Regions from separate parts of the Streptomyces sp. CA-251247 genome, predicted to be linked through region 1. Evidence: riboswitches for the same ligand, from Rfam matches in the RefSeq annotation. Region 1 holds a riboswitch; each other region holds the start of a gene.

Region 1 (7,683 bases):
CCCGGCCGGTGCCGATGACCGCGACCGAGCGCGGCGCGAGCAGCCGCTGCACCGAGCGCGCCTCCGCACGCTGCTCGCGGCCGCGCTGCACCGCGAGGGACTCCGCCGTCGGTTCGAGGTCGAGGGTGAGATGGACGGAGCCTTCCTCAAAGCTGCGCTTCTGGGTGTAGCCGGCGTCCCGGAACACCTTGATCATCTTGCCGTTCGCGGGCAGCACCTCGGCCGCGAAGCGGCGGATGCCGCGCTCCCGGGCCACCGCCGCGATGTGTTCGAGCAGGGCGGATGCCACGCCCCGTCCCTGGTGCGCGTCCTGGACCAGGAACGCGACCTCGGCCTCGTCCGCCGGCGCGCTCGCCGGGCGTCCCGTGGGATCGATCCGGTCGAAGCGGACGGTCGCGATGAACTCGCCGCCGACCGTGACCGCGAGACCCACCCGGTCCACGTAGTCGTGATGGGTGAACCGGTGGACGTCCTTGGCGGACAGCCGGGGGTAGGGCGCGAAGAAGCGGTAGTACTTCGACTCGTCCGAGACCTGTTCGTAGAAGCTGACCAGGCGATCCGCGTCCTCGGCGGTGATCGGCCTGATGCGCGCGGTGCCTCCGTCGCGCAGCACCACGTCTGCTTCCCAGTGAGCGGGGTAGGCGTGGTCCGGCTGGGTCTGCATGGCAGAAAGCGTACGGCGCGATCACCGGTCGCGGAGGGTGTTGGGGCGCGGCAGTCTGAGGATGGCCCGCAGACGTCCGCGGTCGGACCCGGGGCCGGTGCCGACCCGCGACCGCACATGAGAGACTGGTCTAGACAACCGCTAAGACTTGAAGGGCAACACCATGGCTGAGCGCCGCGTCAACGTCGGCTGGGCCGAGGGCCTTCACGCCCGCCCCGCTTCCATCTTCGTCCGTGCCGCCACGGCTTCCGGCGTCCCCGTGACGATCGCCAAGGCCGACGGCAACCCGGTCAACGCCGCGTCGATGCTCGCCGTGCTCGGCCTGGGCGCCCAGGGTGGCGAGGAGATCGTGCTGGCCTCCGAAGCGGACGGCGCCGACGCCGCCCTGGACCGGCTCGCCAAGCTGGTGGCCGAGGGCCTCGACGAGCTTCCCGAGACCGTCTGACCACCCGACGGTCCTGCGGCAAGGAGCCGCGGCATCCCGAATACGGGAGGCCGCGGCTCTTGCATTTCGCCGCCCGACTCTCGGCGATTTCCCGGGCGTCCTGGCCATATGGACGACATTGCCCTGCCATTCCGATCCTGTGAAAGGAATTCGGGCAGCCGGAAAGAAGCCCTGCAAACAACTCCCTCTTTGTATACGGCGCGACTGTTAATTGCGGACGCTCGCGGTGTTTACGGGATGTTGCGAAGTCCTCACGTGTTCCGTGATCCGCAGCCGGTGCGCGGCAGCCGCCCGCTCGGTGTGCAGGGCGGTCAGCGCCCGGGCCCGTTCGGCGTCGCCCCGCGCGACGGCATCCACGATCGCGCCGTGCTCGGCCCACGACTCGACGGGCGCGGCCGGCTGCTCCACGACGTACATCCAGGCGATCTTGTGCCGCAGCTGGGTGAGCAGAGCGATCAGGCCCGGGCTGCCGGAAGCCTGGGCGAGCGTCTCGTGGAACCAGCCGCCGAGCGAGCGCAGATCCTCACCCTGACCACGGCGGGCGCGCTCCTGGCCCAGCCTCACCAGGCCGCGCAGCACCTTGAGATGGGCCTCGGTGCGCCGCTGGGCCGCCCGGGCAGCGCCCAGCGGCTCCAGCAGCATCCGCACCTCCAGCAGGTCGGCCGCCTCCCGCTCGGTCGGCTCCGCCACACACGCGCCCGCGTGACGCCGGGTGGTGACGAAGCCCTCCGACTCCAGGGTCCGCAGGGCCTCGCGCACCGGGACGCGGGAGACACCGTAACGGCGGGCCAGCTGCTCCTCGGTGAGTCTGCTGCCGCGCCGGAACACACCGGAGACGATGTCGTCGCGGATCGCCGTGCATACCGAGTGCGCGGGAATGCGCATGACCGAACCTCCGCTTTAATCCGCGCGAAACGCAGCCGATTGACGACCGTTCGGTGACTCTATTGCAGCGGTCCACATTTTCCGATGCCCGGCGGGCATTCATGGATATCTTTTGGCCAGTTACCGGCGTACACCGCGCGGCATACCCACACCGGCATACCCACACCGGCACACATACATCGGCGCACACGGAAGGCCCCGGCGGTGGGCCGGGGCCTTGGGTGCGGTACGCGGACGTCGGGCGCGCGGCGCCTCTCGGCCGCCCAAGCCGTTTTCAGACGGTCGAGCCGTTCAGACGGTCGAGCGATCAGGCGGTCACGCGGCTCAGATGGTGACGCCGTGCGAGCGCAGGTACGCGACCGGGTCGATGTCCGATCCGTACTCGGCGCCGCTGCGGGCCTCGAAGTGCAGGTGCGGTCCGGTGGTGTTGCCGGTCGAGCCGGCGAGGCCGATCTGCCGGCCCGGGGTGACGGTCTCGCCGACCGACACGTTCAGCGACGAGAGGTGGCCGTACTGGGTGTACGAGCCGTCCTTCATCTTGATCACCACGTTGTTGCCGTAGGCGCCGCCCCAGCCGGCCTCGACGACGGTGCCCGCGCCGACCGCGTGCACCGGGGTGCCGGTGGCGGCGTGGAAGTCGATGCCGGTGTGGCTGCCGGAGGACCAGACGGCTCCCCCGGCCTGGTAGCCGGTGGAGACGTACGAGCCGGAGACGGGTGACACGAAGGCGTTCAGGCGCTTGCGCTCGGCCTCGCGGGCGGCACGCTCCCGGGCCTCGCGGGCCTCCTTGGCGCGGGCCTCGGCCTTGCGCTTGGCCTCGGCGGCGGCCTTGGCGCGGGCGACGGCCTCTTCGGCCTCCTGCTCCTGGGCCGCGGCCTGGTCGGCTATCTCGGTGGCGAGCGAGTCGGCGGCGACGGCCGTGCTCAGGCCGGTGCTCTCGAGAGTGACGGTGCCGGACTCGGGAGCGGCGGCTCCGGTCTCGGCGGCCAGCGACGGAGAGGCGAGGGTTCCGATGACGCCGGTGGTGGCCAGGGCCGCGACGCCGGCGATGCTCGCGCTTTTGCGCGCCATACGGCTCGGGGCACGGTGCTTCCCGGTGGGACGGGCGAACGCCATGAAGTGGCTGGTCCTTTCCTTCCTTCTCGCCTACCGGGTTAGCTGACGGGTTCGGAGCAGGAAGGTCTCCTACGGGCGCCTCCGCCGCAGCACAGCCGCGAAGGCATCCGATTCACCCCAGGGACTTCGTGTGGGTCCCCGGCTCCCCAGGCTCGCGCCTGACGGGGACTCGGCGATGGCTGTCCGTGCCGCGGATGCGGCGGTACTGGCGAACAGCCGGACCGACGCTAAGCGTGGCTACTTTCAATCACCAAACAGACAGCCCTGTTTGTAGCGCATGCCACAGGGCAGAGGGGAAGCCCCGCAGCAAATCGGGCAAACAGCGGAACCCCGGCATCGGGTGATGCCGGGGTTCCCTGGCCGCGCCCACCGCTCCACCGGACCGCGGAGACTGCTCCACCGGGAGGCAGAGGCAGCTCCGCCGAGAGGCAGGGGCGGGCCGACGGCCTCAATCAGCCGGTGACAACCGTCACTTCGCCGATACCGAGCGCCTTGACCGGCTCCTCGATCGCGGACGCGTCACCCACGAGCACCGTGACGAGACGGTCCTGGGGGAAAGCGCTGACGGCCGCGGCCGTCGCCTCCACCGTGCCCGTCTCGGCCAGCCGCACATACAGCTGCGCCTGGTAGTCGTCGGGCAGATGCTGCTCCACCTGGTCGACGAGCGTGCTCGCGACGGACGCGGCCGTCTCGTACTTCAGCGGGGCGACACCCACCAGGTTCTGTACGGCCACATCGCGCTCGGCGTCGGTGAGGCCCTCGGCCGCCAGCGTGCGCAGCACCTTCCACAGATCGTCCAGCGCCGGGCCGGTGTTGGGCGTGTCCACCGACCCGCTGATGGCGAGCATCGAGGCACCCGTGCCGTCGGGCGCCGAACGCAGGACCTGGCCGAAGGCCCGTACGCCGTAGGTGTAGCCCTTCTCCTCGCGCAGCACGCGGTCGAGACGCGAGGTGAGCGTGCCGCCGAGGCAGTACGCACCGAGCACCTGGGCGGGCCAGACGCGGTCGTGGCGGTCCGGGCCGACGCGGCCGATGAGCAGCTGCGTCTGTACGGCTCCGGGCCGGTCCACGATGATCACGCGGCCCGTGTCGTCGGCGGTGATCGCCGGGACGGGCCGGGACTCCGCGGTGTCGCCCGTCCAGTCGCCGAGGGTCTCGGCGAGCACGGCGTCGAGGTCGACCCCGGTGAGATCGCCGACGATCACCGCGGTCGCGGTCGCGGGCCGGACGTGGGCGTCGTAGAACGCCCGGACGCCCGCGGCGTCGATCCGGGCCACCGTCTCCTCGGAGCCCTGACGCGGGCGCGACATCCGCAGCGAGGCCGGGAAGAGCTGCTTGGACAGCTCCTTGGCGGCGCGGCGGGCCGGGTTGGCCATCTCGTGCGGGATCTCGTCCAGCCGGTTGCGCACCAGCCGCTCGACCTCGCTGTCGTCGAAGGCGGGCGCGCGCAGCGCCTCGGCGAGCAGCCCGAGCGCCTTGAGCAGCCGGGACACCGGCACCTCCAGCGAGACCCGGACTCCGGCGTGGTCGGCGTGCGCGTCGAGGGTGGCCCCGCAGCGCTCCAGCTCGGCGGCGAACTCCTCGGCGGAGTGTTTGTCGGTGCCCTCGGACAGGGCGCGCGCCATGATCGTGGCGACGCCGTCGAGGCCCTCCGGCTCGGCGTCGAGCGGGGCGTCGAGAGAGATCTCGACGGCCACGACCTGCTGGCCGGGGCGGTGGCAGCGCAGCACGGTCAGACCGTTGTCCAGGGTGCCGCGATCAGGCGCGGGGAAGGCCCACGGCTTGGCGGTACCCGCCTGCGGCTGCGGGTGGAACGTCATGGCGGTCAACGGCACGGCGGCGTCGCTCACTGGTCCGCCCCTTCTTCCGAGTTGCTCTGGTCGTCCTGGTCGTCCTGGTCGGCGGAGACCGGTTCGTACACCAGCACCGCCCTGTTGTCGGGGCGCAGCCGGGCCTGGGCGACCGCCTGCACCTCCTCGGCGGTGATGTCCAGCACGCGGTTGACGGCCGTCAGCGCGAGCTGCGGGTCGCCGAACAGCACGGCGTAACGGGCCAGTTCGTCGGCGCGGCCGGCGACGGTGCTGAGCCGGTCCAGCCATTCGCGCTCCAGCTGCGCCTGCGCGCGCTCCATCTCCTCAGGCGTCGGACCCTCGGCGGCGAACCGCGCGAGCTCGTCGTCGACGGCGGACTCGATCTGCGGGACCTCGACGCCGGCGGACGTCTTCACGTCCAGCCAGCCGAGCGAGGGGGCACCGGACAGACGCAGCAGGCCGAACCCGGCGGCGACGGCCGTACGGTCCCGCCGCACCAGACGGTTGTGCAGCCGGGAGGACTCGCCGCCGCCGAGGACGGTGAGCGCCAGGTCGGCGGCGTCGGCCTCGCGGGTGCCGTCGTGCGGGAGCCGGTAGGCGGCCATCAGCGCACGCGACGGGACCTCCTCCCGGATCTCCTCGCGCAGCTGCTCACCGATGATCTCCGGCAGGGAGCCGTCGCGCGGCGGCTGCTTGCCGTCGTGGGAGGGGATGGAGCCGAAGTACTTCTCGATCCAGGCGAGCGTGTGCTCCGGGTCGATGTCGCCGACGACCGACAGCACCGCGTTGTTCGGCGCGTAGTACGTACGGAAGAAGGCGCGGGCGTCCTCGAGGGTCGCGGCGTCGAGGTCGGCCATCGAGCCGATCGGGGTGTGGTGGTACGGGTGGCCCTCGGGGTAGGCGAGGGCGGTCAGCTTCTCGAACGCCGTGCCGTACGGCACATTGTCGTAGCGCTGACGGCGCTCGTTCTTGACGACATCGCGCTGGTTCTCCATGGACTCGTCGTCGAGGGCGGCGAGCAGGGAGCCCATGCGGTCGGCCTCCAGCCAGAGCGCCAGCTCCAACTGGTGGGTGGGCATCGTCTCGAAATAGTTGGTGCGCTCGAAGCTGGTGGTGCCGTTCAGCGAGCCGCCGGCGCCCTGCACGAGCTCGAAGTGACCGTTCCCCTTCACCTGGCCCGAGCCCTGGAACATCAGGTGCTCGAAGAGGTGAGCAAGCCCTGTACGGCCCTTGACCTCGTGGCGCGAGCCCACGTCGTACCAGAGGCAGACCGCGGCGACCGGGGTCAGGTGGTCCTCGGAGAGCACCACGCGCAAGCCGTTGGCCAGCCGATGCTCAGTCGCTGTCAGGCCGCCGGAGCCGGCCTGCGCTGTGGCCGTGTGACCCATGGGCATGTACGTCCCTTCGATCGCGATATGGAGAGTGCTGCCACTGTATGCAAGCGGGCTGACACCTGGCGAAGTTCCCGGGTCGTGGTCTGCGTTGTCAGTGGGACGGTCCACAATGGTCCGCGTCAGATCCAGATCCGGTACGTGAAGGAGCAGCAGCCGCGATGGCCCGCCGCAGCACGAAGACCCCTCCGCCCGACGACTTCGAGGAGCGGATCCTCGACATCGACGTCGTCGACGAGATGCAGGGCTCCTTCCTCGAGTACGCGTACTCCGTGATCTACTCGCGCGCCCTGCCCGACGCCCGCGACGGCATGAAGCCGGTGCACCGCCGCATCGTCTACCAGATGAACGAGATGGGCCTGCGGCCCGACCGCGGATACGTCAAGTGTGCACGTGTCGTCGGCGAGGTGATGGGCAAGCTCCACCCCCATGGCGACGCCTCGATCTACGACGCCCTGGTGCGGATGGCGCAGCCCTTCTCCATGCGGGTGCCCCTGGTCGACGGGCACGGAAACTTCGGTTCGCTCGGCAATGACGACCCGCCCGCGGCGATGCGTTACACCGAGTGCCGGATGGCCGACGCGACGTCGCTGATGACGGAGTCGATCGACGAGGACACCGTCGATTTCTCGCCGAACTACGACGGCCAGGAGCGGGAACCGGTCGCTCTTCCGGCAGCCTTCCCGAACCTTCTGGTCAACGGCGCGTCCGGGATCGCGGTCGGCATGGCGACGAACATGCCGCCGCACAACCTGGGCGAGGTCATCGCCGCGGCCCGCCATCTGATCAAGCACCCGGGCGCGGACCTCGAGACCCTCATGCGGTACGTCCCGGGGCCGGACCTGCCGACCGGCGGGCGGATCGTGGGCCTCACGGGCATCAAGGACGCGTACGAGTCCGGCCGCGGCACCTTCAAGATCCGTGCCACGGTCACGATCGAGGACGTCACGCCGCGCCGCAAGGGCCTCGTCGTCACCGAACTGCCCTTCACGGTGGGCCCGGAGAAGGTGATCGCGAAGATCAAGGACCTCGTCGCCGCGAAGAAGCTCCAGGGCATCGCGGACGTCAAGGACCTCACCGACCGTGCGCACGGCCTGCGCCTGGTCATCGAGATCAAGAACGGGTTCGTTCCCGAGGCCGTCCTGGAGCAGCTCTACAAGCTGACGCCGATGGAGGAGTCCTTCGGCATCAACAACGTGGCGCTGGTGGACGGCCAGCCGCTGACGCTGGGGCTTAAGGAGCTGCTGGAGGTCTACCTCGACCACCGCTTCGAGGTCGTGCGCCGGCGCAGCGAGTTCCGCCGCACCAAGCGCCGCGACCGGCTTCACCTGGTCGAGGGCCTGCTCGTCGCCCTGATCGACATCGACGAGG
Region 2 (7,683 bases), 1.2 Mb from region 1:
GACGGCGACGCGGTCTTCTCGCCGCGGCTGGCCGGCTTCGTGCTCGACGCCTTCGCCTCGACCGACGCACCGCCGGTCGACGAGGACCTCGACCGCCTCACCCAGCGCGAGCGCGAGGTGCTGCGCCTGATCGCGCGGGGCTACGCGTACAAGGAGATCGCCAAGCAGCTCTTCATCTCGGTCAAGACGGTGGAGTCCCATGTCTCCGCCGTCCTGCGCAAACTCCAGCTGTCGAACCGTCACGAACTGACCCGGTGGGCGACAGCGCGACGACTCGTCTGACGGTCGTTGTGAGGTAATCGGTACATAGCCGGGCAACCGCCGGTGCCGAGTTCACCTCTAGCTGTACGTGATGAATCTGACGGGGAACACCTTCTTCGTGATCACGATCGTTCTGGTCGTGATCGCCGTGCTGCTGCCGCTGCTGCTGTGGAGCCGGCTGCGCGGACCCGCGGTCGTGCGGGGCGCGTGCCGGCTGTTCATGGTGGTCTTCGCGCAGGCCACGGCCGTTCTCATGGTCTTCGTGTCGGTGAACAACTCCAACGGCCTCTACGGCAGCTGGGACGATCTGCTCGGCACGTCCAACCATGTGAACAACGCGGTCGACCTCGGGCCCAGCGGGACCGGGGGCCGCCAGATCGCCGCGTTGCCGAAGGTGCGCCAGACCTTCGAGAAGGTCGACGAGCCGGGCCTCGGCAACGGCCTGCGCCGCACCTACCTCAAGGGCGCGGTCTCCGGCGTGGAAGGCGAGGTGTACGTCTGGCTGCCGCCGCAGTACGACGACCCCGCGTACCGCGACAAGCAGTTCCCCGTCGTCGAGCTGCTCGCCGGCTTCCCCGGTTCCTCGAAGAGCTGGTTCCGCGCCATGAAGGTGCAGTCCCGGATCCAGCCGCTGATCGAGTCGGGCGTCGTGGCACCCTTCATCCTCGTCTCGCCGCGCACGATGCTGCTCGGCGACAAGGACACCGGGTACGCGAACGTCCCAGGCACGGTCAACGCGGACAGCTGGCTGACCGTGGACGTGCGCAAGATGGTCGCCGACAACTTCCGGGCCTCCCTGGCCCCCACGAGCTGGGCGATAGCCGGCTACTCCGCCGGTGGCCACGGCGCGGCCAAGCTGGCCCTCGCCCACCCGGACCGCTACTCCGCCGCGGTGAGCCTGTCCGGCTACAGCGACCCGGCGGCGGAGAAGACCTCCATCACCGGCGCGGACCCGCAGCTGCGCCGCGAGAACGACGTCCTGAACATCCTCATGGCCGCGAAGACACCGCCCCGGGTCTCCCTGCTGGCCACGGGAGAGGGCGCGGACGGCTACCTTCCGGGCCTCGCGCTCCGTGACGCGGCGAAGCCCCCGACGACGGTCGAGGTCAGGCCGACGGTGGGCGGCCACATCACACGGGTGTGGGGTGCGGAACTGCCGTACGCCTTCCGGTGGTTGACGCGGGAGATGCATCTGGAGGACGGGACGCCGGGGGAGGGCGGCCCGGGCGGGGGCGCCGGGCGGCAGGACCGTCCGGAGCCGGAGGGGGCAGAGGTGGACGAACCGTCGGGGGCGGGCGGGGGGATACTGGAGTGAGAGCGGGCGCTGGTGGGTGAGGGCTCCCATGGCGCACGCTCGTGCGGGAGGCCCTGACGACGGGCGCTCGTCGATGGCCGGCCCCTACGACGGGCGCGTCGCCCCCGCGAACGGCATGTCGTCGATCGAGGCGACCCGGACCGGTGCGCCCGGGCGCGGCGCGTGGATCATCTGGCCGCCGCCGATGTAGAGGCCCACATGGCTGATGCCCGAGTAGAAGAACACCAGGTCGCCCGGGGCCAGTTCGGCCTGTGACACCCGTCGGCCCGCGTTGATCTGGGTGTAGGTGGTCCGGGGGAGCGAGACGCCGGCCGAGCGCCAGGCCGCCTGGGTGAGGCCGGAGCAGTCGAAGGAGGACGGGCCGGTCGCTCCCCAGACGTACGGCTTGCCGAGCGCCCCGTAGGCGTAGGCGACGGCCTGGGCGGCGCGGGCGTCGGGGGCCCGCAGAGCGCCGCGGGGGGCCGTGGAGCGGTCGGCGCGCGCGGTGGACGCGGAGTCCCCGTGCCCGGACCCTTCCTCGTACGAAGCGCGCTGTTCGGCCGTGAGCCGGTCCAGCATCCGCTCGGCGGCCGAGAGTTTGCTCCGCACGGTCGCCTTGTGCCGGGCCAGTTCCGCCTGCCGGTCCTTCAGGCTCTCCATCCGCTCGCCCGCCTGCGCCCGCAGCCGGCCGATCTCCACCAGCTGCTGGTGCACCCCGGCGATCGCGGCGGCCTGCCGCTCACCCGTGCGTTCGGCGAGGGCGGCCCGCTCCAGGTACTCGTCAGGGTCGGAGGTGAGCGCCAGTTGAAGAGCCGGGTCGATGCTTCCGGCGCGGTACTGGGCGGTGGCGATCGAACCGAGCGCGTTGCGGGAGGAATTGAGGCGGTCGGTCCTGCGGGCGGCCTCGTCGCGCAGCCGGTCCACCGATGCACGCGCCGCCGCGGTCCGCTCCTTGGCCCCGTTGTACTCCTCCGTGGCAACCTCCGCCTCCTGGTACAGCTTGTCCGCCTTGTCCTTGACCTGGGCCGGCGTGAGAGCGGGTTCCGCGTGCCCGACTCCGTCGAAGGCGGTCGCGGACGCCGCTCCTGCGAGCGCGAGGGTGGCGGCGGTACGGGCGGCGGGCCCGGAGAGGAGATGCTGCTTGGGTTTCCGGTGCGCGGCCACGGGTGCGTGTACGTCCTTCCGTCATCCCTGCGGGTCCGGGTCCGGCGGCGGCCCGCACAGGGGAGCGGTCCGCCGCCGGATCTCTCGGCGTGACGGCCGACTGCCGCCCGGTGCTGCGGCGGCGGTGGGGAGTCGGTCATCTGAGGCAGGACGCTAAACCTGGGGGTCACGGCAGGGAGAGGCAAGGACCGAATGTGCCCGAAGGTGGACATCCCGCTGCGCCTTCTGCAAGCCGGTCCCGCCCGGTCACGACCTTTCTCGACGCCGGTGTGACCGATGTGCCGAATGAGGCTCACCCGGCCTGAAGGGGGTGATATGGCGGGAGTTAGGCTCCGCCGCATGGACGTACTCATCAATGTCTTCGTCGCCCTGCACATCATCGGCATCGCGTCCCTGCTGGGCGGCTTCCTCACGCAGATGAAGGCGATGGCCGAGGGAACGGCGCGCTTCAGCCCGGCGATGCTGCACGGCGCGCTGACGATGCTCGTCACGGGTGTGGCGCTGGTGGGCCTCAACCAGGCGGACGACCAGACGGTGAACAACCTCAAGATCGGCATCAAGCTGGCGGTGCTGGTGGTGATCCTGGGGCTGGTCTACGTCAAGCGGGACGAGGAGTCGGTGGAGAAGCCGCTGTTCGCCGCGGTGGGCGGGCTGACGGTCGCGAACATCTTCATCGCCACGCTGTGGACGTGAGCGCGCTGCACCGGACCTGAGAACGCCCCGGGCCGTGGGCACTCCGGGCAGCAGAACGCCCGGGCACCCTCGGGCCCGGGCGTCCGGTGTGCGGCCGGCTCAGGCCGGGCGAACGCTGCCGTGGATCGGCATGTAGAAGATCGACTCCTCGCGGACGTTCGCCCCCGGCTTCGGGGCGTGGATCATCTTGCCGTCACCGATGTAGATGCCCACGTGGCTGATGTCGTCGTAGAAGAAGACCAGGTCCCCCGGGAGCAGGTCCTTCGTCTCGACCCGCTTGCCGGTCTTCACCTGGTCCCAGGTGGTGCGCGGCAGGCTCACGCCCGCGGTCTTCCAGGCGGCCTGCGTCAGCCCCGAGCAGTCGTACGAGCTGGGTCCGGCCGCGCCCCAGACGTACGGCTTGCCGATCTGGGCGCGCGCGAAGTCCAGGACCTTGGCGGCCTTGGCGGTGGAGGTGCCGTCGGACGAGCCGGAGCCCGTGCCGGCCCCGGGCGCGGTGCCCGTGCCGCCGCCCTGGTTCTGTTCGCGCTCCTTCTCCCGGCGCTGCCGCTCGGCCTCGGCCTTCGCCTCCTGCTCGGCCTTCTGCTCGGCCTTGCGGCGGGCCTCGTCCGCCTTCTTGCGCTCGATCGCGGCCAGTCGCGCCTTCTCCTCGGCGGTCAGCCTCGACAGCAGCTCGCGTGCCTCGGCGAGCTTCGCCTGCACATCCTGCTTGCTGGTGCGCAGCGCCCGCTGCGACCGGGTGAGGGACTCCAGGCTCTCGGTCGCCGCGGCCCGCTGCTTGGCGGCGGCTGCCCGCTGGGTCTCGTAGTCGGCGATCACATCCCGCTGACGGTCCGTCATGCGGTCCATCAGCTGGGTCTGGTCGAAGTACTGCTGGGGGCTGTCCGCGAACAGCAGCGCGGCGGTCGGGGCGACCGCGCCCGTGCGGTACTGCGCGGCCGCGTAGTTGCCGAGCACCTGGCGGGACTCGTTCAGCTTCTCCGTGCGCTGCGCGTTCTCGTCGAGGAGCTTGCCGACCTGCTGCCGCTTCTCCTCCGTCGCCTCTTTCGCCTGGTTGTACTTCTGCGTCTCGGTGCCGGCCTGCCGGTACAGGTCATCGACCTTCTTCTGCACCTCTTCGACCGACGGCTTCGGGTCGCTCGGCGCCGCGTTGGCGCTCTGCGTCGACAGCAGCGTGACGGATGCGAGGGCTGCCGTCGTGAAACCGACGGCGGGGGAGGTCTTCACGGTTCGACTTCGCGTTTTGCGATGCGACGCCAAGGCCGACATCTCCTTCTTCCGTTGACCGCCTACCGGGTTAGCTGTCGGGTTCGGGCGGAACGGAAGATCGCCCTACGGACCGTGCTGGTGCGGGTCCGATTCACCCCGGTTGTGCATGGTGGGTCCCCGGTTCCGAACTTCTCTGGGAAAAGCCCGAATTCGGCGCTGACTGCCCGTTTGGCGTGGATCGCCGCGGGGGACGGGCTGCCTGATCGAGCACGCTAGCCAACTCGTGTGGCTCCTGTGAAGGTTGATGTTCGATATGCCCGATACATTTTCGTGACCTTATCGATCGGGCGGTCGACATGCTCGCGAGATGACGCAATGCGTTCGAAAAGGTGCAGAGTGTTGCCGGAGTCGTGCGGGATTGGGTGCATCGGTGCTACGGGACCGGGCGTACGGCGTCGAACGCGTCGCGTTGTCCCGGCGCTCCGGCCGGGTCACCGCGGCCCTCGGGCCGTGCCGCGGGGGCCGTATGGCAATGCGGCCGCGAGCTGTCAGTGCCGCGGCCTAGACTCGTAGAGCGATGAGCAGCCTCTTTGACGACAGCTTCCTGGCGAACCTCCAGCACACCTCGGAGGAGCCCCCGCCGCACCCCGAGGAGCCCGGAGACGGGCCCGGAGAGGAGATCCCGGACGATCTCTTCCAGGGCGCGTTCGACGTGCCCCCGGCCCGGGACGCCTACCACGGCAACGGCGCCCCGCGCACGATCGTGGACCCCGCCGCCCTGCTGGACGGACTGAACGAACAGCAGCGCGCCGCCGTGGTCCACACCGGATCGCCGCTGCTCATCGTGGCCGGCGCCGGTTCCGGCAAGACCCGCGTGCTCACGCACCGGATCGCCCATCTGCTGGGGACGCGCAGCGTCCACCCCGGCCAGATACTGGCGATCACCTTCACCAACAAGGCCGCCGGCGAGATGAAGGAGCGCGTCGAGCAGCTGGTCGGCCCGCGCGCCAACGCCATGTGGGTCATGACCTTCCACAGCGCCTGCGTCCGCATCCTGCGCCGGGAGTCCAAGAAGCTCGGCTTCACCTCGTCGTTCTCGATCTACGACGCGGCCGACTCCAAGCGGCTCATGGCGCTCGTCTGCCGTGATCTCGATCTCGACCCCAAGAAGTTCCCGCCGAAGGCCTTCAGCGCCAAGATCTCGAACCTCAAGAACGAGCTGATCGACGAGGAGAGCTACGCCGACCAGGTCGGCGGGGGCAGCGAGGCCGAGGGCTCCGGGGGAGGCTTCGACAAGACGCTGGCCGAGGCGTACCGGATGTACCAGGCGCGGCTGCGCGAGGCCAACGCCCTGGACTTCGACGACATCATCATGACCACCGTCCATCTGCTCCAGGCGTTCCCGGACGTCGCCGAGCACTACCAGCGGCGCTTCCGCCATGTGCTGGTGGACGAGTACCAGGACACCAACCACGCTCAGTACACGCTCGTACGCGAGCTGGTGGGCACCGGGCAGGAGGACCTGCCCCCCGCCGAGCTGTGCGTCGTCGGCGACGCCGACCAGTCGATCTACGCCTTCCGCGGCGCGACCATCCGCAACATCCTCCAGTTCGAGGAGGACTACCCGGACGCGAAGACGATCCTGCTGGAGCAGAACTACCGCTCGACCCAGACGATCCTCTCCGCCGCCAACGCCGTCATCGAGCGCAACGAGAGCCGCCGTCCCAAGAACCTGTGGACGAACGCCGGCGCGGGAGCCCGGATCACCGGCTATGTGGCCGACACCGAGCACGACGAGGCCCAGTTCGTCGCCGACGAGATCGACCGGCTCACGGACGCGGGCGACGCCAAAGCCGGTGACGTCGCCGTCTTCTACCGGACGAACGCACAGTCCCGGGTCTTCGAAGAGATCTTCATCCGGGTCGGCCTGCCCTACAAGGTCGTCGGCGGAGTCCGCTTCTACGAGCGCAAGGAGGTCCGGGACGTCCTGGCCTACCTGCGCGTCCTCGCCAACCCCGAGGACAACGTCCCGCTGCGCCGCATCCTCAACGTCCCCAAGCGCGGCATCGGCGACCGTGCCGAGGCGATGATCGACGCGCTCGCCCTGCGCGAGAAGATCACCTTCCCGCAGGCGCTGCGACGGGTGGACGAGGCGTACGGCATGGCGGCCCGCTCGGCCAACGCCGTCAAGCGGTTCAACGTGCTGATGGAGGAGCTGCGTACGGTCGTCGAATCGGGCGCCGGACCGGCCACCGTCCTCGAAGCCGTCCTGGAGCGGACCGGCTATCTCGCCGAACTGCAGGCCTCGACCGACCCGCAGGACGAGACACGGATCGAGAACCTCCAGGAACTGGCAGCGGTGGCGCTGGAGTTCGAGCAGGAGCGGGCCGAGGAGGAGGGTGCGGGCACCCTCGCCGAGTTCCTGGAGAAGGTCGCGCTCGTCGCCGACTCCGACCAGATCCCCGACGAGGACGAGGACGGCTCCGGAGTCATCACCCTGATGACGCTGCACACCGCCAAGGGCCTCGAGTTCCCGGTGGTGTTCCTGACCGGCATGGAGGACGGCGTCTTCCCGCACATGCGCGCGCTCGGCCAGGCCAAGGAACTGGAGGAGGAGCGCCGGCTGGCGTACGTCGGCATCACGCGGGCCCGCGAGCGCCTCTATCTGACGCGCTCCTCCATGCGCAGCGCCTGGGGGCAGCCCTCGTACAACCCGCCGTCGCGGTTCCTCGAGGAGATCCCGGGACAGCACCTGGACTGGAAGCGCACCGGCCCGATGGCAGCGCCCGCCGGACCGACCGCGGGTATCGCCTCGTCGCTGTCGTCGTCGCGCTCACGGTCGGGCGGCGGGGCGTCGGGGTTCGCCACCAGGCGGACGACCGACAAGCCGGTGATCTCGCTGGCGGTCGGCGATCGTGTGACCCACGACCAGTTCGGCCTGGGGACCGTCACCGAGGTGAAGGGGTCGGGCGCCGACGCACAGGCGACGATCGACTTCGGCGACGCCAAGCCGAAGCGGCTGCTGCTGAGGTACGCACCGGTGCAGAAGCTCTAGCAGCAAG
Region 3 (7,683 bases), 2.8 Mb from region 1:
ACCACTCCGGCAGCATCGCGATCGCCTCGTCGCCCAGCGGGTTGACCCCCGGGCCCGCCGCCAGCGAGTGGCCCACCAGGACGTGCAGGCACTTCACCCGGTCCGGCATACCGCCCGCGCTCGGGAAGTTCGCCAGGACCTCGATGGCGTCACGGCGCGCGATGTAGTCCTCGTGGGCCGCCCGGTAGGCCGCCGCCAGCTCCGGATCCGTGGCGAGGCGCTCGGTCATCTCCTTCATCACGCCGTTCGCCTCCAGCGTGCCGATCGCCGACGCCGCCCGCGGGCAGGTCAGGTAGTACAGCGTCGGGAACGGGGTGCCGTCCGGAAGCCGGGGCGCCGTCTCGACGACATCGGGCTGCCCGCAGGGACAGCGGTGCGCGATGGCGCGCAGTCCGCGCGGCGGACGCCCGAGCTGCTCCTTGAACGCGGCGATGTCCGCGTCGGTGGGCTCGGTCGGATCGGTGTGGGGAGGAGGGGTTTCCATGCCTGCCTTGGCTCTACGGTTCTACGGTTCTACTGGCGTGCGGTGCCGTCTACCGGCGGTCGGCGGTGTCGACGCCGTCCCAGACGTTGGAGTACCAGGGACGGTCGGCCGCCCCCTCCTCCGTACGGCGCTTCTCCGCGACTTCGGGGTCGATCATGGTGTAGCCGGTCTCGCCCGGCATCACGTAGTGCAGATGCTCGCGGGCCAGCCGCTTGACGTACATGTCGTCCTGGAGGCGCGCCTTCTCGTCGCGCAGCTCCTCGACCTGCTGCTCCGCCTCGGCCATCCGACGCCTCTGCTCGGCCATGTCGGAACGCTGGGAGACGTACTGCCGCATCGGATAGGCGAGGGCGACGACGAGGGAACAGACGATCAGGGCGAGGAACGCCGCACGGCCGGTGAGCCGGGAGCGACGGGCCTGCCGCCGGGTCTGGGAGCGGTAGACACGAGCCGCGGTCTGCTCACCGAGCAGCCGCAGCCTGGTCGCGGTGGAGAACCGATCGCGGTCCTTCGCGGCCATGTCCTGCCTCCCCTGCTAGGGCCTGTCGTTGGTGCCGGGCTCGTGTGCCCCGGCCTGATCCACAACGACAGACCCTACGTGCGCACGTCCCCGGACACGGTACGGGACCGCGGCCGGGGACGTGTGGACGACTTGCTAGCCGCTAGGACCTGGACACGACCTAGCCCTTGAAGCGGGGGAAGGCGCTGCGGCCGGCGTACACCGCGGCGTCGTCGAGGATCTCCTCGATGCGCAGCAGCTGGTTGTACTTGGCGACGCGCTCGGAGCGGGCCGGGGCGCCGGTCTTGATCTGGCCGCAGTTGGTGGCGACGGCGAGGTCGGCGATGGTGACGTCCTCGGTCTCACCGGAGCGGTGGGACATCATGCACTTGAAACCGTTGCGCTGGGCCAGCTCGACGGCGTCCAGGGTCTCGGTCAGCGAACCGATCTGGTTGACCTTGACCAGCAGGGCGTTGGCGGAGCCCTCCTCGATACCGCGGGCGAGGCGCTCGGGGTTGGTGACGAACAGGTCGTCGCCGACGATCTGGACCTTGCTGCCCAGCTTGTCGTGCAGGACCTTCCAGCCGGCCCAGTCGTCCTCGAACAGCGGGTCCTCGATGGAGACCAGCGGGTAGGAGGCGACGAGCTCCTCGTAGTACTCGGTCATCTCGGCGGCCGAGCGGGACTTGCCCTCGAACTCGTACGCGCCGTCCTTGTAGAACTCGGACGCGGCGACGTCGAGCGCGAGCGCGATGTCCTTGCCGGGGGCGTAGCCGGCTTCCTTGATGGCCTCGAGGATCAGGTCCAGGGCGGCGCGGTTGGAGTCGAGGTTCGGCGCGAAGCCGCCCTCGTCACCGAGACCGGTGGACAGGCCCTTGGTCTTCAGCACCTTCTTCAGGGTGTGGTAGACCTCGGCGCCCCAGCGCAGGGCCTCGGAGAAGGACTCCGCGCCGATCGGGGCGATCATGAACTCCTGGATGTCCACATTGGAGTCGGCGTGCGAGCCGCCGTTCAGGATGTTCATCATCGGAACGGGCAGCAGGTGCGCGTTCGGGCCGCCCAGGTAGCGGAAGAGCGGCAGGTCGGAGGCCTCGGAGGCGGCGTGGGCCACGGCGAGGGAGACGCCGAGGATGGCGTTGGCGCCGAGCGAGGACTTGTCCGGGGTGGCGTCCAGGTCGAACATCGCCTGGTCGATCAGGCGCTGCTCGGTGGCGTCATAGCCGACGAGCTCGGGGCCGATCTGCTCGATGACGGCGAGGACGGCCTTCTCGACACCCTTGCCCTGGTAGCGGTTCTGGTCACCGTCGCGGAGCTCGAGAGCCTCGAACGCACCGGTGGATGCGCCGGACGGAACTGCAGCACGACCCGTGCTGCCGTCGTCGAGGCCAACCTCGACCTCGACCGTGGGGTTGCCTCGGGAGTCCAGGATTTCCCGGGCTACGACGACGTCGATGGACGGCACGAGCATCTCCTTCTGGGATGTGACGCTTGGAGTGCAGGGTCTCATTGGCCTTGCGGCACGAGCCTAACCGGCGGCGGGGCATCAGCCGCCCGATGCCCGCCTCCTGGGACGAAAAAGGGCATGAACAGCGGGTGCTGGGGACAAAACGCCCCCAATCTACCCATGGGTAACAGAGAGAACCCCGGCCCGGCGCGTACGGGGGATGCGCTCCGGACCGGGGTGGTCTGTGTCCCGGGGGTGCGGGCCGGCGCAGGTGCGCCGGCCCGGGTGGGTCAGCTCAGGTGGAGCTGCTGGCCCGGGTGGATCACGTCGGCGTCGGTGACGACGCCCTTGTTCAGCTCGAACAGCTTCTCCCAGCCGCCCTTGACCTTCTCGGCCTTGGCGATCTTGCTGAGCGTGTCACCGGCCTTGACCTTGTACTCGCCGTCGCCCTTCTTGAAGGACTTGGCGGCCGGCTTCGAGGACTTCGCCGGGGCGGGGGCCTCGGCGCGCTCGGAGCGGGTGGTCGGGGCCTCGGCACGCTGCTGCGGCTGGGCCTCCTGCGCGGAGCCGGCGTCGTTGGCGGCGTTGGACAGGTTCACGCCGCAGTTCGGCCATGCACCCTTGCCCTGGCCCGCGAGGACCTTCTCGGCTATCTGGATCTGCTGCGCCTTCGAGGCCTGGTCGGCGGTCGAGGCGAACTGGGTACCGCCGTAGGCGGCCCAGGTGGAGGCGGAGAACTGCAGGCCGCCGTAGTACCCGTTACCCGTGTTGATCGACCAGTTGCCGCCGGCCTCGCACTGCGCGACCTGGTCCCACTCGGACGTGGTCGCGGCGGAGGCGGTGGTGGCGCCGAGCAGCGGGGCGGCGACAGCCGCACCGGTGATGCCGGCGAGCGTGGCGATACGGGTGGCCTTGGACGGGCGACGGTGCTTGGCCTTGCCGGAAAACAGCATGGAACATCTCTCTCACCGACGCCTACGAGGTGAGCTGTCGGGTTCGGGCCAAGTGAGTTGCCCGGCCGCGCAGTCGTGCGCACGGCTCCACCCCAAGCCGGTACCCGCAGTTCATCTTCAACTGCCGGGGCCGGCGCTTACCTTGGTTCCCCCGCTCCTGCCTACGGCGCATACGCGTCGACTACTCCCCCGACCGACGGCAGGATTCGGCGTGACGGTCAGCGGTGCCCGCGATGGCGAGCGGTTCAGACCGTAAACACAGAGCTCCCCGATGTTCAAAGACGAACATCGGGGAGAAAACGCCCATCCCGCCCCTCCGGAACCGTGCGTTTCTGCAGGTCGAGGGCGGAATGCCCCGTTCCGCCGGGCAAGATGGGCGAGTTGCGGCAAAGAGACCCTTGTCTCAGTTGCACGATTTGGACAAAGGCGCCTGTACTGCCCCTACTTCGGGTCGAGCTCCAGGCTCTGGCCAGGCAGGATCAGGTCGGGGTCGTCACCGACGGTCTCCGCGTTCGCCTTGTAGAGGGAACTCCAGCCTCCCGGCAGCTTCTGCGCGGCCGCGATGGCCGACAGGGAGTCGCCCGGGCGGACGGTGTACGAACCGGGCGTGGCGTCCGCGCCGTTCGTCTCGGCCGGCTTGCCGGCCTCATCGGCCGCACCCTCGCCGTCGCGTGCCGCATCGTCATCGCGCGAGGCATGGCGCCCCGCTTCGCGCTCATTGTCCGTATTGCCCGGCCCGGTCGTTCCGGTCGCCCCGGTCGACTCCGGCTCCGTCGGCTCGGCGGCGGGTTCGCCGCGGTGCTTGCCGGTGGCGCTGCCGCTGTCACCGGTCCCGCTGTTGCCGATGCCCTGCGTCGGGGCCGGCGCGGGCTCGGCCGTCTCGGAGGGCGAGGCGGACTTCGAGGGCGCCAGCGAGGCGAGGGGGTTGTCGGACGTCGCCGGCGCGCTCTGCTCCCCGGAGGGGGAGGCTCCCGGGTCGACACCGGTGCCGGTGCCGTCCTGCGTCAGCCCGGCGATGCCCGCGCAGGTCGCCCACGCCTCGGGGCCCTGGGCCTCCAGGACCTTCTCGGCGACGGCTATCTGCTGGGAGCGGCTGGCGAGGTCGGCCCGGTCCGCGTAGTCCGTGCCACCGAAGTCCTCCCACGTCTCCTGGGCGAACTGCAGACCGCCGTAGTAGCCGTTGTCCATGTCGGCACTCCACTGGCCGCCGCTCTCGCAGGCCGCGACGCGGTCCCAGGTGGCGGCGTCGGCGGCGGAGGCCGAACCCGCACCGAGAAGGGGGATCGCGATGGCCGATCCCGTCACCCCTGCCGCGACAACGATGGCCGGAGCCTGACGGGGACGACGGTGACGACCTTGGCCGGAAAGCATGCGGGTGCCCTTCGAGTGACTACAGATAACAACTGATGTCTTCTGAGACGACCGTGAAAGTAGCCGGATTCGATCGTGTGTCACAAGTCGATGCAGCGGAGATCACGTGAAAGTCACAGTCTTGACGGATCGTCAGCTGTGCCCAGGTGTGAACTCAACGGGCAGACTTCGCAATCCACGCATAATGAGACCCCCACGCCAGCGCAAATCGGCCGGATCGCCCGCAAGCCGCAAGTCCGGCATTCTCCGGAGCAGCGTGGCGATCGCGGTCTGGCCCTCCAACCGGGCCAGCGGTGCGCCGAGGCAGTAGTGGATGCCGTGCCCGTAACCGAGGTGCTGGTTGTCGCGCCGGGAGAGGTCGAGCGCATCGGGGTCCGTGAACCGCTCCGGGTCCCGGTCGGCGGCCGCGAGCACCACGAGCACCGGGTCGCCCGCCGCGATCTCCTGGCCGCCGATGACGAGGGACTCCGTGGCGAAGCGCCAGGTGGCGAGCTCCACGGGGCCGTCGTAGCGCAGGAGTTCCTCCACGCCCGTCTCCAGCAGCGCGCTCTCGCCGGCGGCGAGGGAGGCCTGCAGCCGCTCGCGCTGCTCCGGGTGGCGCAGCAGCGCGTACACACCGTTCCCGATGAGGTTCACCGTTGTCTCGAAACCGGCGAACAGCAGGATGAAGGCCATCGCGGCGGCCTCGTTCTCGGTGAGGTGCTCGCCGTGGTCGCTCGCCCGGATCAGCCCGGAGATCAGATCGTCGCCGGGATCCTCGCGCTTGCGGTGGATCAGCTCGGCGAGATACCCCCGCATCTTCTTCACCGACCGCGCGACACCTCCGCGCGGACCGCCCCCGTGACGGATCATCATGCCCGCCCAGTCCCGGAAGTCGTCCTGGTCCTCCGGCGGGACACCGAGCAGATCGCAGATGGCGTAGATGGGGAGCGGAAAGGCGAACTCGTGGATGAGGTCCGCCTCCCCCTTTTCCACGAAGCCGTCGATGAGCTGATCGGTCAACTGTTGAACACGCGGCGCGAATTCGGCGACGCGCCGCGGGGTGAACGCCTTGGAGACGAGCCGCCGCAGCCGGGTGTGGTCGGGCGGGTCGATATTGAGCAGATGCGTCATCAGCTCGGCCTTGCGCTCGCCGGGAATCCCCGTCTTCCCCTTCGCGTGCGCGGGCTCGTCGTGGTGCGCGGGATTCTTCGACAGCCGCTGGTCGGCGAGAGCCTGCTTGGCATCGGCGTACCGGGTCACGAGCCACGCCTCCACCCCGCTGGGCAGCCGGGTGCGGTGCACGGGCGCGTGCTCGCGCAGCCAGGCGTACGCGGGATAGGGGTCGGTGGCGAACTCCCAGGTGAACAGCTCGGGCCGGTCGGTCACCGCTCGACGGCCTTGATCTCGTCCCGGTAGACGCGGGCGGCGGCACGCAGCGCGGCCTCCGGGTCGACCCCGGCCGCCTCGGCACGGACGGCCGCGGCCAGCAGCTCGTAGCCGATTCCGTCGCCGGACGGGAGCGGTACGTCGAGCCCCGCCGTCCGCACCCGGGACGCCAGCTTGGCCGCGAGCGCCAGGCCCGGCTGGCCGAGCGGTACGCCGTCGGTCACCGAGTCGCGCTGCTTCTCGATCGCCTTCGTGCGGAGCCAGTGCTCCTTCACGTCCTCCGGGGTCTCGGCCTTCTCGTCGCCGAAGACATGCGGATGCCGGTGGATCAGCTTCTCGACGATCGTGCCGGCGACGTCGTCGATCGAGAACGGCTCGGCGCCGTCCTCCTCGCTGCCCTCCTGCGCGATGCGCGCATGGAAGATCACCTGGAGCAGGACGTCCCCGAGCTCCTCGCGCAGCTCGTCCCGGTCCCCCTCCTCGATCGCCTCGACGAGTTCGTACGCCTCCTCGATCCCGTACTTCGCGAGACCGCGGTGGGTCTGCTGCGACGACCACGGGCACTCGATACGGATGCGGTCCATGACCTGCACCAGATCGAGCAGCCGCGCGCCCGGGAGGTCGTACGAGCCGGGCAGCAGCTCCAGGTCCGGCATCTGCACCCGGCCCGAGCCGGCGAGCCGGGCGAGCCCGTCGGTCAGCGCCTGGTCCCCCTCACCGGCGGGCACGACCACGACGGTGGCGCCGCCCTCGCAGGCGGCGAGGAGCTCCTCGGCGCTCGGCGCGGCGATCTCCACGGCGACACCGGCCTCGCGGAGGTAGGGCAGCTGCGGGTGCGAGGCATCGGCGCACAGCACCCGGTCGGCCGCCTGCAGCGTCTGCCAGGCGGGCCAGGACAGCAGTCCGGGGGCGACGCGATGGCTGGCGGTGAGCAGGACGATGCGGCCGGGAGAAGGGGTGTGTGTGGTCACCCCTCGAACCTACCCCCCGCTACGCACCCGTCTCGACGGGCTCCTGCGCCTTGGTGACCTGGGCGATCCAGGGCGCCTTGTAGTCGCCGAGCTCGAGCTTCTTGTTGTCCCAGACGCCGAAGCGCGGGTTGACGTCGATGTCCAGCTCGGTGGCGGCGGCGCTGAAGGCGTCGTTCAGTTTCTGCTGGCCCTCGGGGGTGTTGCCGGCGCCGAGCGAGGCGGCGAGCTTGCTGACGAGGAGGTCGCGGCGGACGACGTCGTCGACCTGGCCCGGAGCGACACCGCGCTGCTGCAGATACATGGCGGCGAGCTGCTCCTCCCCACCGGACTGCTGCACGAGGGCGGCCCGCCCGTCCTGGATCTCCTTGCGGCTGACACGCACCCCCGCGTCCTTCGCGGCGCGCTCGACGACCTGCTCGACGATGAGGTCGTAGAGCTTGGCCCGGCTGAGCTGCCCGCTCTCCTTGATGAGCTGGGCCGACTGCGGGGAGCCCTGCTGCGCGGTGCGGACGTCCTTCACCTTCGCCTGGACGGTGGACACGTCGATCCGCTCCCCACCGACGACGGCGGCGGCGCCGGGGTGAGCCTCGTTC
Region 4 (7,683 bases), 2.2 Mb from region 1:
AGAACGGCGGCGCGCGCCCGGCGCGCAGCCACCCGCCCCGGCCAAGGGCAGCCAACCCCCACGCGCCGTCGCCCGTTGTCGGTGTCCCTCGTTAGGGTCAGTGGGTGTCCGAGTCGTCGCCCCCGCAGCACCATCCACCGCACCCCGCGGTCCCGGCGTTCGAGCAGCAGCGTGTCGACGAGCTGCTCGCCGCTGTACCGGAGCGTGCCCGGTGGCGCTACAAGCCCCGCCGTGTCTCCCGGTTCTGGCACAGCAAGGCCGTCCGGGCAGGGGTGCTGATCACGCTCCTCGCCCTCTCGGGCCTCGTCATCCTGTCGCTCGTACGGGAGCAGACCGGCACCCAGGGCTTCCTGGTCGGCCTCGGCCTGGCGACCCTGCCGGTGCCTCTGCTCACCGCCGCGTTCCGCTGGCTGGACCGGGTCGAGCCGGGCCCCTGGCGGAATCTCCTGTTCGCCTTCGCCTGGGGCGCGTTCGCCGCCGCCCTCGTGGCGATCATCGCCAACACCTTCGCGACGCAATGGATAGCCACCGCCACAGCGGACCCCACGGGCGCGGACACGCTGGGCGCGACGGTCATCGCGCCGGTCGTCGAGGAGAGCGCGAAGGCCGCGGCGATCCTGCTGCTCTTCCGCTTCCGCAGACAGGACTTCCGCGGCATCGTCGACGGCGTCGTGGCCGCCGGGTTCACCGCGACGGGCTTCGCGTTCACCGAGAACATCCTCTATCTGGGCAACGCCTTCGGCGAGGACCAGCAGATGGGCTTCTCCGGGATCGCCTCGGTGACCGCGGCGACGTTCTTCGTACGGATCGTCATGTCCCCGTTCGCGCACCCGCTCTTCACGGTGCTGACCGGTATCGGCTTCGGCGTCGCCGCGCTGGCCTCACGGCGCATGCGCGTCCGGCGCATCGTGCTGCCGCTGCTCGGACTCGCGCTGGCGATGGGCATGCACGCGCTGTGGAACGGCTCGACGTCCCTGTTCGGCCCGTGGGGCTTCTATCTCGTGTACGGAGCGTTCATGGTGCCCGTCTTCGGGCTGCTGACCTGGCTCACGATATGGAGCCGGCAACGGGAACTGCGGACGATAGCCGCCGAGTTGCCGGCCTACGCCGCGGCCGGCTGGCTGTCGGCGGACCAGCCGCCCGCGCTGTCGTCGATGCGGGCGCGCACCCTCGCCCGGGATGTGGCCCGGCGCATGCACGGGCCGACCGCGGCGCACGCGGTGTCGGAGTACCAGCACTTCGCGACCTCGCTGGCGTTCCTGCGCCACCGGGCCCACCGGGGCGCGGCGGACCCGGACTTCGTGGAGCGCGAGCAGGAGCTGCTGCACCACCTGTGGCAGCGCAGGGACGTGGCGGCGCCGGCGCTGACGTACGCGGCACGGGCCACCGGGCGGGTGCACGCGCCGCCTCCGCACCGCGACTACGGCGCGTACAACCCGTACCGGACCTGACCGCGCACCGGTAGGCGCCGGAATCCCGCCCGCAACCCTGAGAACCGAGTGCAACAAAAACCGGCAGTCCTGGCGTCGGGGGGTGAGCGCCAGGACTGCCGGGGACCGAGATTCGCGGGAACGGTCCCGCAGGATCAGGGAGTCAGGCCCTTGTCCCGCAGCCAGGCCATCGGGTCCAAGCCCGAGCCGCCGGGGGTGTGGACCTCGAGGTGCAGGTGCGCGCCCGTCACATTGCCCGTGGCGCCGACGCGGCCGATCGTCTCGCCCGTCGCCACCTTCTGGCCGGCGCTCGCGGTCATCGACGACAGGTGCGCGTACCAGACCTCGGTGCCGTCCTCGAGTTCGAGAACGATGCGGTAGCCGTACGAGCCGGACCAGCCCGCCGACTTCACGGTGCCGTTGTGAACGGCCTTGGCGGGCGTACCCGTCGGGGCGGCGAAGTCCAGGCCGGTGTGCTGGCCCGAGGACCACAGGGAGCCGGACTCGCCGTACGTGGAAGTGATCGTGTACGAGGAGGTGGGGAGCGAGTAGCTCTTGGCCAGCTGCGCGAGACGCGCGGCCTCCGCCTTGGCCTTCGCCTCCTCCTCGGCCTTCTTCTTCGCGGCGGCGACCTTCGCTGCCGCCTCTTCCGCCTTCTTCTTCGCCGCGGCCTCGGCCTTGTCCGCCGCGGCCTTCGCGGCTGCCGCCTTGGCCGAGGCGACCGCCTTGGCCTCCTGCTGCTCGGCCTGCTGGAGGATGCGGGAGCGCAGCGCCTCGCCGGCGCCGCCCTGGTCGCTGTCGGAGGCGGTGTCGGCGTAGGCGATGCCCATCGCCGAGTACGTGGCCGCCTCGTCCACGACCTCCGAGGAGTCGTCGGACATGAAAGAACCGACGCCGGGAAGAGACTTGGCGTCGGGCAGATTGTCCGAGAGCGCGTCGGGAAGGGATATGGAGACCGCGGGTTTGTCCTGCGCGGTCGCGATGCCGCCCGCGCCGACCGCGGCGATCACGCCGACGCCGAGCACGGTGGAGCTTCGGGCAAGTCCGCCGCGCTGCTTGGCGACACGGTGCCGACCGCGCACCGGACGGACGGAGTCCTCGGTGGGGTTCCACTCTTCGAGGGACCGCTCCGCGCCCTCCGCACCGAAGAAGTCATTGGCGAAGGGTGCTTCTGGGGCAGGCCTGTTGGACGCCACTGAGGCGTGCTCCTTTCCTTCCTTCTCGCCTACCGGGTTAGCTGACGGGTTCGGAGCAGGAAGGTCTCCTACGAGCGCCACCCGCCGCGGAAGTCGCGGTGGAAGGTGCCCGATTCACCCCAAGGATTGGTTCCCCGGTTCCCTTGCGGAATTCGGCGCACGCGCACGGCGCCGTCCTGACGACGGCTGGGACGACCGCGCTGCGTTATCGAACGTTAATAGACGCGAGGACCGTATTCCAAGCTGTTCCGGGTGATCGTTAACGACTTCCCACGGGACCAATCGGGACACAAGCGGCCGGATTCGGGCGACTTGATCGCCCTTCGGGTGTCGTCACATTACTGACGGGTCGTCAAATGGTATGCGGAGGGGGATCTTCCCACTACGCAGCGTGCACGGGTGCCCGAGCGGGCCGAGCAGACGAGACACCCGGGAGGGTCCGCGAGTGCCCGAGACCGCCCACACGGCTCATCCGGGCGAGCCCACCGAGCCGTTCCGCGGCCCACGCACACGGCTCATCCGGCGCAGGCCCACCGACAGTTCCGCGGTCCACCGCCCGACTCGCACAGCCTCATGCGGCGAGACACCCGAGACGGTGACGCGGAGCCCGGGCGCCCCTCACGCGGGCGGCACGACCGGCACCGTCCTACGGCGCTCCGGCTGCCCCTCCGCCGGCCGGGCGACTGCCAGCAGCGCCATGTCGTCCTTCGAGCCGCCGCCGGTGTACCGGCGCACGTCGTCGACGAGCGCGTCGAGCAGTTCGTCGGGCCCGGGAAAAAGCCGTCCGGAGAGCCGCGCGCCGGGATCGTAGAACTCACCGGCCGCGTTGCGCGCCTCGCTGACACCGTCCGTGTAGAGCAGCAACGTCGCCCCCGTCGGCAGCGGATACTCCACCGCCTGGTCCGGCCAGGCCTCCAGGTCGCCCATGCCCAGCGGCAGCGCGGCCCTCGACGGCTCCAGGAATTCCAGGTCGCCGTTGGCGTACAGGATGATGGGTTCCGGGTGGCCACGGTTCACCAGCCGGACGATTCCGGCGCCGCGCGGGATCTCCCCCAGTACGGCGGTGGTAAAGCCCTCGACCGCGTCCAGGCTGTCCCGGCGCGTGCCCTCGCGCGCCAGCGCCCGCTCCAGGCGCTGGGCGACGCCCTCCAGAGAGCTCTCCTGTTCGGCCGCCTCCCGGAACGCGCCGATGACGACGGCCACCGTCTCGACGGCCTCCAGCCCCTTGCCGCGTACGTCGCCGACCACCAGCCGCACCCCGAAGGCCGTCTCCTGCACGGCGAACAGGTCGCCGCCGATGAACGCGTCGGCGAGCGCGGCCTCGTACCGTGCCGCGACGTGCAGCCCGCCGATCCGGTCGGCGGGCGTGGGCAGCACGGCACGCTGCGCGGTCTCGGCGATGACCCGGGCGGAGGCGAGCCGCTCCCCGCTCCGTCTGACGACGGTGTTGATGAGCAGCGCGAGTCCGGAGACGGTGATGAGCGTGAAGACCTCGGTGTACGCCGTGACCTCGTCGGCGGTCTGGTTGTAGAAGTGCAGCCCCAGTACCGCGAGGGTCGCCGTGATACCCGTCACCAGCGTGGTGAGCCAGGAGAAGAACGGAGCGGCGACCAGCGGGGCGGCGGCGAACAGCGGCACGGCCGTGAACTGCGCCGGAGTCGCCAGGTCGAAGACCAGCCCACCGATGATCATCAGCGTGGGCAGGGCGCGGAGGAAGCGGCGGGCGCCGTACACGCGACTCTGCTGGAACTGCGCCAACGGTGCTCTCCTCCCCGGTCCGCCCACGGCTGCGGACGGTACCGCGCCCTACCCAGGCTGTCCGGAGCCGCGCCGCTGAGCGACTCTCCGTCGGCCAACCGGGCGAAACGCGGGCCCGCAGACGGGGAAACAACAGCGGCCCGGCACTCGAGACGAGTGCCGGGCCGCTGTTTCAGTAGCGGGGACAGGATTTGAACCTGCGACCTCTGGGTTATGAGCCCAGCGAGCTACCGAGCTGCTCCACCCCGCGTCGGTAAACACCACTCTACGCCATCCGGAGCAAGATCAACTCCAATTGATGGCGCCCCCGCTCTGTCGCTCACGTTTCCGGTGGGTCACCATCTCGCGCATGAGGGGGAAACAGTCCGTGCCGACGAACGTACGTCCGCCGATCGTCCGCCCGCTCGTGCATCGAAGAGTCCGCCCGCTCGTGCGTCGAAGGGGCGGCCCGCTCGTCCGGGCCGCCGCCGCGCTGATGGCGCCCGCGATCGGCCTGGCCGCGTACATGCTCCAGCCCGGCGCGCCGGACGACAGGCTGGCGGGCGCACTGGCGAACAGCCCCCTCCCCCGCGCCCAGCTGCTGGTCATCGATCCCCCCGGCGGCTTCGAGACGGAACCGGGCAGCGGCCGTCTCGACGCGGACTTCCGTCTCCACTACAGCGCGGGCGGGCGGCCCGGCTCCGTCCCCGGCTTCGACTACGAGGTCACCGTGCGGCCCGACGCGGGCTGCCCCGAGGAACTCCCCGGCCAGATCGTCTGCCTGGACGCCGGGGACGGTTTCACCGTCGTCAAGCAGCGTCACGTCGACGGCACGGTGTCCCACTACGTCGTCCAGCGCCGCGGCACCCTGCTGCTGCGGGCGCGCACCGCCCCCGGCCTGGACGTGGAACGGCTGCGCAGCACCCTCGCCGCCGCCCGCCCCGCGACCGACGAGGAACTGGTGAGAGCGTTGCCCGGCCGCTGACCAGCGGCTGAGGACCCAGCAACTGGGGGCCGGCAGCGGAGACCGGCGGGGCCGACACTGATCACTCGTCGGTGAGGTGCCGCTCCCCGTACACCTTCATCGCGTCGCGGACCAGGACGGCGGTCCCCTCGCCGTGCCGGTCGTACGCGGCGGTGAAGCGCGGATCCGCCACGTACATCTCGCCGAGACCGATGAAGTACGACTTCGAGGGCGTCGCGGTCGTCGACAGCCAGGCGTACTGCCGCGCGGTGATCGCCTGCACCTCGTCACTCTCGGCGGACCGGCCGTCCCGGAGCGCCTGGGCGAAGGCCTGGGCGATGGAGACCTGCTCGTCCTGGAAGGCGCGCTTCTCCTCGTCGCTGAGCGAGCGCCACCAGCGGTCGCCCGTCTCGTACGCGTCCCGGCCCCAGCGCTCGGTCACCTCCTGCTCGTACTGCGTGTGGTCGAAGCCGTCGAACACTTCCTCGGCCATGAGTTCTTCCCCTCTCTCGGTCTTGTGGAGAGTGGTCCGCACCGAGGCGATCTGCCGCCCGATGCGTTCGCGTTCCTGCTCCAGGAGGCGCAGATGAGCCCGCAGCGCGGCGCCCGTGTCCCGTTGCCCTTCGAGCACCTCGGCGATCGCGGGCAGACCGAGACCGAGCTCGCGGAGCAGCAGGATCCGCTGCAGCCGCACGAGCGCGTCCGGTCCGTAATAGCGATAGCCGTTGCTGCCCACCCGGGTGGGCACGAGCAGACCGAGCTCGCCGTAGTGCCGCAGCGTGCGGCTCGTCGTCCCGGCGCGCCGGGCAATCTCCTGGATCGACCACTCCATGACTCAGACGCTAAATCTTGACGCTGCGTAAAGGTCAAGCGGCGTTTTCGGCAGCGAGTGGGCCGGTGGTCGTCCGTTATGGGCCGGAGCGCGGGTCAGGGCAGCAGCCGGGACGCCCGGGCCCGGAGATAGCGCGCCTCGGGGATGCTCAGCGTGCGCTGGGCGGCCAGCTGGTAGGCGGCGCGAGCACCCTCGACGTCCCCGGCCTTCTCCAGCAGATGCGCGCGTACGGCGTCCAGCCGGTGGTGGCCCGCCAACCCGTCCTCCAGCCCGTCGAGCTCCGCGAGCCCGGCCTCGGGCCCGTGCACCATCGCGACGGCGACGGCCCGCCCGAGCTCGGCCATCGGCTCCGGAGCCAGCCGTACGACCAGGTCGTACAGTGCGAGGATCTGCGGCCAGTCCGTGTCCTCGGCGCTCACGGCCTCGTCGTGCAGCGCCGCGATCGCCGCCTGAAGCTGGTACACCCCGGCCGGCCCCTGCCCCAGCGCCTCCTCCACCAGCGCCGATCCCTCGTCGATCGCCGCGCGGTCCCAGAGCCCGCGGTCCTGCTCGTCGAGCGGGATCAGCTCCCCGCCCGGCCCGGTCCGCGCGGAGCTGCGGGCGTCGGTGAGCAGCATCAGCGCCAGCAGACCGGTGACCGCACCCTCCTGCGGCAGCAGACGGCGTATGGCCCGGGTGAGCCGGATCGCCTCACGGGCCAGGTCGGCGCGGTGCAGCGCCCTGCCGGACGTCGCCGTGTAGCCCTCGTTGAAGATCAGATACAGGACCTGCAGCACGGCGGCGAGCCGCCGGTCACGGTCCTCGGGGCCCGGCTGCCGGAACGGCAGGCCCCGGACCCTCTGCTTGGCCCGGCTCACCCGCTGCGCCATCGTCGCCTCCGGCACCAGATGCGCGCGGGCGATCTCGGCGGTGGTCAGACCGCCCACGGCTCGCAGCGTCAGGGCGATCTGCGCGGCGGGCGTGAGTTCGGGATGGCAGCAGAGAAAGAGGAGAGTGAGGGTGTCGTCCTCGACGGGCGCACGGCTCTCCCCGGGGGCCGGAGCGGTGAAGGCGTCGCGGGGCATGAGGGTCGCGACCGTCTCCTCGCGACGGCGCCGGGCCTCCTCGCTGCGCAGCTGGTCCGTCAGCCGGCGCGAGGCGACCCTGATCAGCCAGCCGCGAGGGTTGTCCGGGATGCCGGAGTCCGGCCACTGCTCGGCGGCCGCGAGGAGGGCTTCCTGCACCGCGTCCTCGGCCAGGTCGAAGTGCCCGTAACGGCGTACCAACGCGCCGAGGACCTGCGGCGCGTGCCGGCGCAGCAGGTCCTCGACAGCGGTCGTACGGCTCAACATTCGCCTCCGGCGGCGTCCTGGATGGGCCGGATGACGACGGGGTATTCGGTCGATCCCTCGGGAGCCGGGCACTGCGCGACGCGTGCCGCGATCTCGGTGACCCGCTCGAGGCTCTCGCAGTCCAGGACCCAGTACCCGGCGAGGACCTCCTTGGTCTCGCCGTAGGGCCCGTCCGTGATGACCGGGCGGCCGT

What was found. Region 1 has a riboswitch for cyclic di-AMP ahead of ACQPWZ_RS27295 (M23 family metallopeptidase). Riboswitches for the same ligand answer to the same signal wherever they lie in the genome.
Region 2: it holds a riboswitch for cyclic di-AMP, as region 1 does, so the genes downstream of both, ACQPWZ_RS22075 (NlpC/P60 family protein) here and ACQPWZ_RS27295 (M23 family metallopeptidase) in region 1, are expected to answer to the same signal.
Region 3: it holds a riboswitch for cyclic di-AMP, as region 1 does, so the genes downstream of both, ACQPWZ_RS14800 (transglycosylase family protein) here and ACQPWZ_RS27295 (M23 family metallopeptidase) in region 1, are expected to answer to the same signal.
Region 4: it holds a riboswitch for cyclic di-AMP, as region 1 does, so the genes downstream of both, ACQPWZ_RS17095 (M23 family metallopeptidase) here and ACQPWZ_RS27295 (M23 family metallopeptidase) in region 1, are expected to answer to the same signal.

The regions. Positions count from the first base shown of each region.
Region 1 is NZ_CP191861.1:6,143,227-6,150,909, reverse strand. It holds gene ACQPWZ_RS27310 (GNAT family N-acetyltransferase) at 1-664, opposite strand, end outside; gene ACQPWZ_RS27305 (HPr family phosphocarrier protein) at 828-1,109, shown strand; gene ACQPWZ_RS27300 (GntR family transcriptional regulator) at 1,317-1,994, opposite strand; gene ACQPWZ_RS27295 (M23 family metallopeptidase) at 2,319-3,110, opposite strand; cyclic di-AMP (ydaO/yuaA leader) riboswitch at 3,124-3,295, opposite strand; gene ACQPWZ_RS27290 (M16 family metallopeptidase) at 3,563-4,930, opposite strand; gene ACQPWZ_RS27285 (M16 family metallopeptidase) at 4,957-6,309, opposite strand; gene ACQPWZ_RS27280 (DNA gyrase/topoisomerase IV subunit A) at 6,474-7,683, shown strand, end outside.
Region 2 is NZ_CP191861.1:4,965,880-4,973,562, forward strand. It holds gene ACQPWZ_RS22055 (response regulator transcription factor) at 1-282, shown strand, start outside; gene ACQPWZ_RS22060 (alpha/beta hydrolase) at 353-1,576, shown strand; gene ACQPWZ_RS22065 (NlpC/P60 family protein) at 1,661-2,719, opposite strand; gene ACQPWZ_RS22070 (hypothetical protein) at 3,059-3,412, shown strand; gene ACQPWZ_RS22075 (NlpC/P60 family protein) at 3,512-4,681, opposite strand; cyclic di-AMP (ydaO/yuaA leader) riboswitch at 4,684-4,847, opposite strand; gene pcrA (DNA helicase PcrA) at 5,199-7,676, shown strand.
Region 3 is NZ_CP191861.1:3,382,971-3,390,653, forward strand. It holds gene ACQPWZ_RS14785 (DUF501 domain-containing protein) at 1-484, opposite strand, end outside; gene ACQPWZ_RS14790 (FtsB family cell division protein) at 534-1,004, opposite strand; gene eno (phosphopyruvate hydratase) at 1,165-2,451, opposite strand; gene ACQPWZ_RS14800 (transglycosylase family protein) at 2,718-3,380, opposite strand; cyclic di-AMP (ydaO/yuaA leader) riboswitch at 3,385-3,559, opposite strand; gene ACQPWZ_RS14805 (transglycosylase family protein) at 3,822-4,751, opposite strand; gene ACQPWZ_RS14810 (cytochrome P450 family protein) at 4,884-6,119, opposite strand; gene ACQPWZ_RS14815 (nucleoside triphosphate pyrophosphohydrolase) at 6,116-7,090, opposite strand; gene ACQPWZ_RS14820 (SurA N-terminal domain-containing protein) at 7,110-7,683, opposite strand, start outside.
Region 4 is NZ_CP191861.1:3,906,679-3,914,361, forward strand. It holds gene ACQPWZ_RS17090 (PrsW family intramembrane metalloprotease) at 105-1,451, shown strand; gene ACQPWZ_RS17095 (M23 family metallopeptidase) at 1,586-2,626, opposite strand; cyclic di-AMP (ydaO/yuaA leader) riboswitch at 2,638-2,794, opposite strand; gene ACQPWZ_RS17100 (PP2C family protein-serine/threonine phosphatase) at 3,245-4,384, opposite strand; tRNA gene ACQPWZ_RS17105 (tRNA-Met) at 4,561-4,634, opposite strand; gene ACQPWZ_RS17110 (hypothetical protein) at 4,752-5,348, shown strand; gene ACQPWZ_RS17115 (MerR family transcriptional regulator) at 5,410-6,159, opposite strand; gene ACQPWZ_RS17120 (RNA polymerase sigma factor) at 6,255-7,487, opposite strand; gene ACQPWZ_RS17125 (YciI family protein) at 7,484-7,683, opposite strand, start outside.